2 linked regions of the Thiorhodovibrio frisius genome follow. The protein of the gene in region 2 interacts with the protein of the main gene of each other region in a pairwise test. Links are inferred from orthologs where the notes say so. Each region holds a gene or a part of one and is shown on either strand. Other genes may lie near its edges.

Region 1 (5,625 bases), 210 kb from region 2 along the record:
TGCGCGCGGCGGCAGACTATGGTTTTCGCTGGCTGTTGGCCATGTTACAGCCGGACTCCAAGTCGCCTCCGGCGCAGATTAGCGAGTTTCCCGCAGCGCTTGGGTTTGCGCCGCTGATTGCGGAACTCGCGGGTGCGTCGACCTCGCAGCAGGCGGCGGTTGCTTAGTCAGCCGGAGCTGAGTTCTCGCTAGGTTGGCCTTGATCTGTTTTTGGTTTGGACCCTCTACGTCGGCGCTTTTTCGGTTTATCGCCGCTTGCCTTTTCCTTGTCTTGGTCTCCCTTGGCATCATCGCTTTTGTGATGATGTTTTGGCTTGTGCTTGCGATCCTGCGAGCCTCTGCCGTCCCTGTCGCGCGTTTCGCGGCGCGGCGGGCGAACGCGGCTTGAGGGGGCGATCTCGGCGAACAGGTCGTTGCTGAGCGCTCCAACAGGGATTTTGGCGCCGATATAGTCCTCAATCTCTGGTAGGCAGAAGGCATAAGTCTCGCAGACAAAGCTAATGGCGTCGCCTTTGGCGCCGGCACGCGCGGTGCGGCCAATGCGGTGGACATAGTCCTCGGAGTCTTCTGGCAGGTCGTAGTTGATGACATGGCTGACATCGGGGATATGCAGCCCGCGCGCGGCCACGTCGGTGGCGACCAGCACCGGCGCTTGCCTTCCTGAAAATGGCGCAGCAGGCGCAGGCGCTGCTTCTGTGGGACATCGCCTGAGAGCACGGCGGACTCGATGCCATTGCCCTCCAGGTAACCCCACACCAGCTCGGCCTGGCGTTTGGTGTTGATGAAGACCATCACCCGGCCATCGTCGATACCGCGCAGCAGGCCGATTAGCAGGGGGATTTTCTCATCATTGCCGACCATGTAGCAGCACTGGGTGACCCGATCGGCGGTGACCTTATCGGGCCGGATTTCGACCATCTGCGGATCGTTCATGTGCTCGTAGGCCAGTTCGGTCACCCGATAGGACAGGGTGGCCGAAAACAGCATGCCGAGGCGTTGCTCGGGCGGCGGCATGCGGCGCAGAACGAAGCGGATGTCTTTGATGAAGCCGAGATCGAACATGCGATCAGCCTCGTCGAGAATGACCACCGAGATGGATTTGAGGTCGAACACCCGCTGCTTGAAGTAATCGATGAGTCGCCCAGGGGTGCCGATCAGGATATCCACGCCGGCGCCGATCTCATCGCGCTGCTGCTGGTAACCGGTGCCGCCGTAGGCCAGACCCAGGCGAAAGCCGGTATGCTTGGCAAGAACCAGTGCGTCTTTATGAATCTGCACCGCCAGCTCGCGAGTGGGGGCCAGAATCAGCACCCGGGGGCCGAGCGGCGGGTGTGCAGGATCAGGCGGATGGCGCAGCAGATGGTGCAGGGCGGCGACCAGATAGGCGGCGGTTTTGCCCGTGCCTGTCTGCGCCTGGCCAGCAACGTCGCGGCCCGCGAGGGCGATCGGCAGGGCCTGGGCCTGGATGGGAGTGCAGAAGTTAAAGCCGGCCTCGTTCAGACCGTCGAGAATGCGCGGGTCGAGTGCAAAGCTGTCGAACCGGGTTTCGGTAAGGTGGGTTTCAGACATGAAAAATTGTTATCGCTCCGATCATTTGCCGCCATTTGACGACAGGACTTGCAAAACTTGGTATCTTTGGCTGAAATAGCATCTTACCCGAGGGTCTGGTACAACGCGAGATCACCGGCTCAACCGGTTATCTCCTGCCCACCGTCGCCGATCCTGTCAGGCCTGCCAATACCGGCTCCCTTTGGCCCGCTAAGGGGCGACAGTAAAGCCAATTTCCCGACTCAGTTCGCAAACACCGACCCAGGTTCGGCCGCCGCATGGCACCGCCTTGCCGCCGGGTAACCGCCAGACTCGCGAGCGAACTGCAATCCCAAACCCACCAAGCTGATTCCCCAACGGAGACTGTACACTGTGAGCGATAAAATCCTCCATGTAACGGATGATACTTTTGAACAGGACGTTTTACAGTCCGCGACCCCCGTGTTGGTTGACTACTGGGCCAACTGGTGCGCACCCTGCAAAATGATCGCCCCCATCCTTGAGGAAATTGCCGAGGAATACGGCGAGCGCGTCAAGGTGGCCAAGGTAGATATCGATGAGAACCGCGCTGTCACCGAGCGGTTTAACGTGCGCGGCATTCCAACGCTGATTTTGTTCAAGAACGGCGAGGCCGAGGCGATTAAGGTCGGTGCCGTGTCCAAATCTCAGCTGACGGCCTTTATCGACAGTAATCTCTAGACACCCGCAGCGACCGTGCAACTCGCGACGCTTCCGGGCGCGTGTTGCGTCACCCGCTTGCGGCTCACTGACTGGCATTTTGCCCCAACCTCCGCTGTGGACCTGCGGTCGTCGTCCCCGACGCCCGTTCCTTCCTCCGCCCTCATCCCGCACCGCTTCGCCGACCTTGCCAGGGTCGCCCGGACGGCGGCATCTTCCATGCGGTTTTCGAGCACGTCTAATGAATCTCACTGAATTAAAGAAAATGCCCATCCCGGGCCTGGTCGAGCTGGCGCAGTCCATGGAGATCGAAGGGGTAGGGCGCTCGCGTAAACAGGATCTGATTTTTTCGATCCTGAAAGTCCAGGCGAAACGTGGGGAGGATATTTCCGGCGACGGCGTGCTGGAAATTCTCCAGGACGGTTTTGGCTTTTTGCGCTCAGCCGATGCGTCCTACCTTGCCGGGCCTGACGATATCTATGTCTCCCCGAGCCAGATCCGCCGCTTTGCGCTGCGCACCGGGGATACTATTTCGGGCAAGATCCGCCCCCCCAAGGAGGGCGAGCGTTACTTTGCGCTGCTCAAGGTCAGCGACATCAATTTCGACCGGCCGGAACTTGCCAAGAACAAAATTCTGTTCGAGAACTTCACGCCGCTCTTCCCGCAAAAGCGGCTCGGGCTCGAGATCGGCAACGGCAGCACCGAGGACATCACCGCGCGCATCATCGATCTGGTCGCACCCATCGGTCGCGGCCAGCGTGGTTTGATTGTCTCCCCGCCCAAAGCGGGTAAGACCATGATGTTGCAGAACATCGCCCAGTCCATCGGGCACAATCATCCGGATTGTTATCTCATCGTGCTGCTGATTGACGAGCGGCCAGAGGAAGTCACCGAAATGGCCCGCTCGGTGCGCGGCGAGGTGATTTCCTCCACCTTCGATGAGCCGGCCACGCGCCATGTGCAGGTCGCCGAGATGGTCATCGAGAAGGCCAAACGCCTGGTCGAGCACAACCGCGATGTGGTCATTTTGCTCGACTCCATTACCCGCTTGGCGCGCGCCTACAACACCGTGGTGCCATCCTCGGGCAAGGTGCTGACCGGTGGTGTGGATGCCAATGCGCTGCAGCGGCCCAAGCGCTTTTTTGGTGCTGCGCGTAATGTGGAGGAGGGCGGCAGCCTGACCATCCTCGCCACCGCCCTGGTCGACACCGGCTCGCGCATGGACGATGTGATCTACGAGGAGTTCAAGGGCACCGGCAACATGGAAATTCACCTTGACCGGCGCATCTCCGAGAAGCGCATCTTCCCGGCCATTCACATCAATCGCTCCGGTACCCGTCGCGAGGAACTGCTAATGGCCCAGGCCGAGCTGCAGAAGATGTGGATTCTGCGCAAGATCCTGCACCCGATGGACGAACTCGCAGCCATGGAGTTTCTAGTCGACAAGCTCAAGAATACCAAGACCAATGGCGAGTTCTTCGATTCCATGCGCGGCTAGGCTTCGGGCGCTAACGGGCCTGTGGCAGGCGCTGCTGCCATGACGCGCGTGAGTCCGCCTCCCGCTCGGCGTCTGGCGTCTGCGGTGCTGTCCGCGCTGCTGTTGGGTGCCGCAGTCTGGCTGGGTGTTGTGCTCATCTCCGATCTGCGCACCCTGCAAGAGGACAAGACCGCGCTGGCCGAGCTGCGCGATGTCAAATACGGGCTGTTCAATGCCGAACTCTGGGTGGAGCAGTTGGGCGATATTCTTGCCCGCAAAATCGACAGCTTTGAGGTTACCGAAGAGAGTCGCCCGGGCCTGAAGCTCGCTGTGGAGCAGATTATTGATCGGCTCTTGGTGGAGGTGGATGGCTACCTGCAACGGCGCAATCATTCAGGCAGCAACTGGATCGAGCGGGTGCAGGGTGGCCTGCAACAGCGGGTGCAGGACTGGCTGATCGACTTCGACAGCCTGCGCGCGCGGGTGCCCTATTATGCCGATCAGGTGCTGTTCGAGCTGGAGCAGCCGCACACCAAGGCCGAACTCAAAGGCTATCTGACTCGTGTGCTAAACCAGGCCACCGCGACCAGTCTGGCGCAGGTGGACTACAGCGCTTTCAATGCCATTCTCATGCGCTATGGCTGCGACACTGGCGTGGACTGTACCGAGCAACTGCAAGCCCGCATCGAGGCGGGTGAGCAGTGCAGCCGGCAGAATGCACTCCTGCTGCTCGGCCTGGTGCTGGCGCTGTTTTTGCTCAATCTGCTGTGGACCCGAACGGCCGGGCGGCTGCTGCCAGAGGTGTTAGGGCTGCTGACAGGCGCCGCGCTGGTGTTGCTCGCTATCGGCGTGCTCACGCCCATGCTGGAGATTGAAGCGCGCATCACCGAGCTGAGCTTTCTGTTGCTTGATCAGCCGGTGCGCTTCACCGACCAGGTGCTGTACTTTCAGAGCAAAAGCATCATGGACGTTGTGGTACTCCTGGCCCGCACTGGCGCTGCTGACATGCTGTTGGTGGCGGTGCTGATCACGCTTTTTAGTCTGGTGTTCCCAACGCTGAAAACTCTCGCAAGTCTGCTGTACTACCGCGCTCCAGTGGGCACAGAGGGCGGCGCCTGGCGGTCAATTGTGCGCTTCTTTGCCCTGCGCTCGGGCAAATGGTCGATGGCGGATGTGCTGGTGGTGGCTGTCTTTATGGCCTTTATTGGCTTTGACGGGCTGATCGACAGTCAACTCCTGACTCTGGCCGGCGGTCAAACTGCCCCGGCCAGCCTTGATGTGCTAACCACCAACGGCACGCGACTTTCGATTGGCTTTTTCATGTTTTTGAGCTTTGTGTTGGGCAGTCTCACCATCTCGACCCTGCTGGAAGCCGACCGCGCGCCGTCCAGTTCCAAGTTAAATCCGGAACCAAACCGGGCGCCAAACCCCGAGCGAACCCGGGAGCCGGGCGCATGAAAGCCATGATCCTGGCCGCCGGGCGCGGAAACCGCATGTGTCCGCTGACCGATACCACGCCCAAGCCGCTGCTACCGGTGGCCGGCAAACCCCTGATTCAGTATCAGATCGAGCGGCTCGTGCGCGCGGGATTTCGCGATCTGGTCATCAACCACGCCCACCTTGGCGTCCAGATCGAGCAGGCGCTTGGCGATGGCCAGCGTTTTGGCGCGCGTATTTGCTATTCGCCCGAGGGTGAGGGCAGAGCGCTCGAGACCGGCGGCGGAATTTTCAAAGCCCTGCCGCTGCTCGGCCCTGAGCCTTTCCTGGTCACCAATGGCGATATTTTTTCCAACATCGACTATAGCGCGCTGCGCCTCGCCGCTGGCGATCTGGTCACCCTGGTGCTGGTTGATAACCCGCCCCAGCATCCGCAAGGAGATTTCGTCCTTGGCGATCATGGCAAGCTGTTGAGCGAGGGCGAA
Region 2 (5,507 bases):
CAAAACCGAAAACGCATATTGAACAGGGATGTACCCGCTGCGCAAGCGTTTCGGGGGTTGCTGGAGTGGCGGATTTCACCGGTCTGGATGTGTTGATTCCAGGGCTTGCCCTTGGGATTTGTATCGTCTATACTGGCCAGCTTGATTCGGAGGGGTTCCCGAGCGGTCAAAGGGACCAGACTGTAAATCTGGCGGCTCAGCCTTCGGAGGTTCGAATCCTCCCCCCTCCACCAGATCGGACCGCAGCAGGGGGCAGGCGAGACTAAACCAGCTTCAATGGCCCCAGATCAAGTCGTCCCCCAGATCAAGCCGTTCTGGGGAGGGCTAAGCTGTTACCTAGGTTTAAGCTCTAGCTAGGTCAAACTCTAACTAGGTCAAGCTCCAAACGCAATCGTGCGAGCCGGGCAGCGTCGGTCATGAGGTCTCGCGGGTGTAGTTCAACGGCTAGAACCTCAGCCTTCCAAGCTGATGATGTGGGTTCGATTCCCATCACCCGCTCCAAAACAGGATTTTGGCTTATCAACTCGGTGTTGTTGGCTTGTCGGAGTTGGTTAACTTTCTACAATTGGCCAGGCAAACATTTTGGTCGGTCTAATTCGGCTGTCCTAATCGGTCTAGTTCGGCTGTCCTAAGTAGCTCGCCCCAAGCGGGTCAGCTCTTGTATTTCAGGCGCATATAGTTCAGGCCCATGTAGCTCAGTTGGTAGAGCACACCCTTGGTAAGGGTGAGGTCACCGGTTCAACTCCGGTCATGGGCTCCATTATACCGCTGCGTATCGCGACGGGTTTGGCAACGGCCTTACCCTGGTGCAACAGCTTGGAGCGAATCATGTTCGCTCAGTTTTGGGTGATCGGGTCGGCTGACCGAGTCCTTATGTCGGGTTGGCGGGCGATGTGGCGGGAATAAACCGGTTTAGTGGTCAGGTCGGCGCTTTGCAGAACGCCGGCGATGTGAAAATTTTGTGCTTGCGGGGGTTCAGTTATGTCCAAAGAGAAATTCGAACGCAAGAAGCCGCACGTCAACGTGGGGACCATTGGCCATGTAGACCATGGCAAGACCACGCTGACAGCGGCCATCACCGTCACCCAGGCGAAGAAATTCGGTGGTGAAGCGCGCGCCTACGATCAAATCGACAACGCCCCTGAAGAGCGCGAGCGCGGCATCACCATTGCCACCGCCCACGTCGAATACGAAAGCGACAACCGTCACTACGCCCACGTCGACTGCCCCGGTCATGCTGACTACGTCAAGAACATGATCACCGGCGCGGCGCAGATGGACGGCGCGATCCTTGTGGTATCAGCCGCTGACGGCCCCATGCCCCAGACCCGCGAGCACATCCTGCTCTCGCGTCAGGTCGGTGTGCCCTACATCGTGGTGTACCTCAACAAAGCCGACATGGTCGACGACGCCGAGCTGCTTGAACTGGTTGAAATGGAAGTGCGCGAACTGCTCGACAGCTACGACTTCCCCGGCGACGACACCCCCATCATCACCGGCTCCGCGCTCAAAGCCCTTGAAGGCGACGAGAGTGAAATTGGCACCCAGAGCATCGCCAAACTCGTCGACGCCCTTGACAGCTTCATCCCTGAGCCCGAGCGTGCCATTGACGGCGCCTTCCTGATGCCCATCGAAGACGTCTTCTCCATCTCCGGTCGCGGTACCGTCGTTACCGGTCGTGTCGAGCGCGGCATCATCAAAGTGGGCGAAGAAGTCGCCATTGTTGGCATCAAAGACACCGTCAAGACCATCTGCACCGGTGTTGAGATGTTCCGCAAGCTGCTCGACCAAGGTCAAGCCGGCGACAACATCGGCGCCCTGCTGCGCGGCACCAAGCGCGACGACGTCGAGCGCGGCCAAGTCTTGGCCAAGCCTGGCAGCATCACCCCGCACACCCACTTCGAGGCGGAAGTCTACGTGCTGAGCAAAGAAGAGGGTGGGCGTCACACCCCCTTCTTCAACGGCTACCGTCCGCAGTTCTACTTCCGCACCACCGACGTCACCGGTGCCTGCGAACTGCCCGAAGGCATCGAAATGGTCATGCCCGGTGACAACGTCAAAATGGTCATCAAGCTGATCGCCCCCATCGCCATGGAAGACGGTCTGCGCTTTGCAGTGCGCGAAGGTGGCCGCACCGTCGGCGCCGGCGTGGTCGCAAAGATTATCGAGTAAAGATGTTTTGTTAATCGATCAGCTGTGGCGTCTCCTTTGTAGGTCGCCTAGTCTGCAGTTGCTATCGCAACTTGCAGTGCCTTTCGCTCAGCATCAGTGCTGCGCGGTAAGGGTGAACTGATCACAATTTAGGCCAGTAGCTCAATTGGCAGAGCAGCGGTCTCCAAAACCGCAGGTTGGGGGTTCGAGTCCCTCCTGGCCTGCCAAACAACCGCGCCGACCGGGCGCTTCGCTGACATGAATGCACGAGCCGAGACAGGCGCGTCCAAACTGGATACGCTAAAGCTCGCAGTTGCTGTTGCCATTCTAGTGGCCAGCATCTGGGGCTTTTATTTTTTCGCGAACTACTCCCTGTTGTTGCGCGTCATTGTCCTGCTTGCTATTGCGGCGGGATCGATGGCTATCGTGCTGACGTCGGGACCGGGTCGCAAATTGTGGCGTTTTGCCTCGGATTCGCGCATGGAATTGCGGCGGGTCGTTTGGCCCAGTCGCCAGGAAACCATGCAGACCACCTTGGTGGTGATGGTGATGGTTCTGGTCCTTGGCATCCTTCTTTGGCTGTTTGACACCCTGCTGATGTCGATTTTGCGTCTGCTGACCGGGCACGGGGGCTGACGCCATGGCCATGCGCTGGTACGTGATTCACGCCTTTTCTGGCTTCGAGGCTCAGGTTCGACGTTCGTTGCTTGATCGCATCAAACGCGACGGTAAGGAAGAGTTTTTTGGCGATATTCTGGTGCCGACCGAAGAGGTGGTGGAAATCCGTGGTGGGCAACAGCGCAAGAGCGAGCGCAAATTTTTCCCCGGCTATGTCCTGATCCACATGGAAATGACTGACGAGACCTGGCATCTCGTTAAGGACATTCCAAGGGTCATGGGCTTTATTGGTGGACAGGGTGATCGCCCGGCACCGATTCCTGATGCGCAAGCCGAGGCCATCTTGCAGCGGGTGCAGGAAGGTGTCGAGAAACCCAGGCCCAAGGTGCTCTATGAGCCCGGAGAAGTGGTGCGGGTCACCGACGGGCCTTTTACCGATTTCAACGGTGTGGTCGAGGAAGTGGATTACGACAAGAGTCGGGTGAAGGTGTCGGTACTGATTTTTGGCCGTTCAACACCGGTGGATCTGGAGTTTGGTCAGATTGAGAAGGGATGAGCCGAGTGGCTTTAGGAGCCATTGGCTAGCGGCCTAGCGGCCTAGCGGCAGGGCGCGAGCGTGATGGCCGATGCCATCAAGCACTGGCCTTGCAGCCAGACTGGTCCGCCAGATCAGGCTAACTCGCAACAGAAGCGCTTGCCAAAGCAAGTCCAGCGCATATCGGGGAGCCGCCCTAGCGGTTGGCGTTTGCACCCATCAGGAGTAATCATCAATGGCAAAAAAAATATCCGCCTATATCAAATTGCAGGTGAAGGCCGGAGAAGCGAATCCCAGCCCACCGGTTGGCCCCGCGTTGGGTCAGCACGGTGTTAACATTATGGAGTTCTGCAAGGCATTTAATGCCAAGACGCAGGAACTCGAGAAAGGCTTGCCAACTCCGGTTGTCATCACCGTCTATTCAGATCGCAGCTTTACCTTTGTCACCAAAACACCCCCGGCGTCTATTCTGCTCAAGAAAGCCGCTGGCATCGATAAAGGCAGTCCCATACCTAATCTGAATAAGGTTGGCACTGTCAGTCGCGCGCAGCTTGAGGAGATCGCCAACACCAAGATGCCAGACCTCAATGCCGCTGATCTTGATGCGGCAGTGCGCACCATTGCCGGTAGCGCCAGAGCCATGGGTTTGAACGTGGAGGGTGTTGAGTAATGGCCAAGTCAAGCAAGCGCGCACGCGCGATCGCGGAGAAGATCGAGCCGGGCCGCATCTACGAAGCGGAAGAGGCATTTTCCTTGCTCAAGGAAGTCTCAACGGTCAAATTCCGCGAAAACATTGATGTCTCCGTCAATCTCGGAGTTGATCCACGTAAATCCGACCAAGTCGTGCGCGGTGCGGCCCTGCTGCCCCATGGCATCGGTAAGACGGTGCGCGTGGCTGTCTTCACCCAGGGTGCGAATGCGGACGCCGCTACTGCCGCTGGTGCGGATCGGGTTGGCATGGATGACCTGGCCGAGGACATGAAAGCCGGTAATCTCGACTACGACGTCGTCATTGCCTCGCCTGACGCCATGCGGGTGGTTGGGCAACTCGGCAAGCTGCTTGGTCCGCGCGGACTCATGCCTAACCCTAAGGTTGGCACAGTGACGCCCAATGTGGCCGAGGCGGTCGAGAACGCCAAAGCAGGGCAAGTTCGCTTCCGCGCTGACAAGGGCGGGATTATTCACTGCCCGCTCGGCAAAATGGATTTCGAGCCGGTCAAGCTCAAGGAAAATCTTGAAGCGCTGCTCGCCAGTCTGTTGAAGATTAAGCCGAGTGCCGCCAAGGGCATTTACATGAAAAAGGTTACTGTCTCCTCCACCATGGGGCCGGGCCTGACTGTCGATCACAGTGGGCTGAGTTTCTAATCGAAACCCGGCTGCATCACCAAGCTTTGGGGCACCGACGCGCTTCGCGGGTCGGCGGCCGTCAAAGACCGTAGGTGTTCGTGCCCGTGCTTTATCAGGGTTCGGGAGAACTTAATACTATCGCCTGCGCAGACGGTGTGCTGGATCGTGCGAGGATGCCGATGAAGGTGCACCAACAACCTAAAAACCGAATGCATGCAGGGATGTTTGCACTCGGTGCGATGATCGGACTCGGTCTTAACGGCTGGTCCGGTACTAGGAGGTAACGAGAGTGGCGCTGACTTACGCCCAGAAAGAAACGGTCGTTGCCGAAGTCGCGGAGGTCGCGAAAACAGCCTATTCGGCCATTGGTGCCGAGTATCGGGGCTTGACGGTCGCGCAGATGACGGCCCTGCGTGTCGAGGCGCGCAAGGCCGGTGTCTATGTCCGTGTGGTCAAGAATACGCTTGCTAAGCGGGCGTTGGCCGATACCGAGTTTGCCTGTATGAACGACGGTCTACGTGGGCCTTTGTTGCTCGCTTTTGGCCAGGAAGATCCAGGCTCTGTGGCGCGTATTGCCGAGGCTTTCGCGAAAGACCATGACAAGTTCGAGGTTAAGCTGATTGCCATCTCCGGCAAGCTGCTTGAACCAGCGCAACTATCGGCTCTGGCCAAAATGCCGACCTACGACGAGGCGATCAGCCAGTTGATGGCGGTGATGAAGGCGCCAGTGCAGAAACTTGCGGCAACGATCAACGAGGTGCCCAGCAAGCTGGTGCGCACCTTGGCGGCGGTTCGCGACGCCAAAGAGGCAGCCTGAGCACGGGTTTTATTCGCATTGCTTGCCGCGCGTGGCGAT

Evidence for each region. Proteins that work in one complex are often made in the same cells at the same time.
Region 1: the proteins of nusG (region 2) and rho interact in binary tests that used the Escherichia coli proteins (3 or more experiments, as listed by UniProt). The link is inferred for Thiorhodovibrio frisius from one-to-one orthologs.

What each region holds. Positions count from the first base shown.
Region 1 is NZ_CP121471.1:2,097,800-2,103,424, forward strand. The notes cover bases 1,695-4,595. They hold rho (transcription termination factor Rho), read left to right. Parts: upstream 1,695-2,467; coding sequence 2,468-3,724; downstream 3,725-4,595. Other genes in these bases: trxA (thioredoxin TrxA), read left to right, coding at 1,921-2,247; Thiofri_RS09860 (paraquat-inducible protein A), read left to right, coding at 3,764-4,595. Outside these bases: yrfG (GMP/IMP nucleotidase), read left to right, coding at 1-167; more of Thiofri_RS09860, read left to right, coding at 4,596-5,161; N-acetylmuramate alpha-1-phosphate uridylyltransferase MurU, read left to right, coding at 5,158-5,625. UniProt on the Escherichia coli protein: Facilitates transcription termination by a mechanism that involves Rho binding to the nascent RNA, activation of Rho's RNA-dependent ATPase activity, and release of the mRNA from the DNA template.
Region 2 is NZ_CP121471.1:1,886,702-1,892,208, forward strand. Bases 1,564-4,558 are described here. They hold nusG (transcription termination/antitermination protein NusG), read left to right. Parts: upstream 1,564-2,791; coding sequence 2,792-3,325; downstream 3,326-4,558. Other genes in these bases: tuf (elongation factor Tu), read left to right, coding at 1,564-2,172; secE (preprotein translocase subunit SecE), read left to right, coding at 2,410-2,787; rplK (50S ribosomal protein L11), read left to right, coding at 3,540-3,974; rplA (50S ribosomal protein L1), read left to right, coding at 3,974-4,558. Also shown: more of tuf, read left to right, coding at 982-1,563; more of rplA, read left to right, coding at 4,559-4,669; rplJ (50S ribosomal protein L10), read left to right, coding at 4,941-5,468. UniProt on the Escherichia coli protein: Part of the processive rRNA transcription and antitermination complex (rrnTAC). The complex forms an RNA-chaperone ring around the RNA exit tunnel of RNA polymerase (RNAP).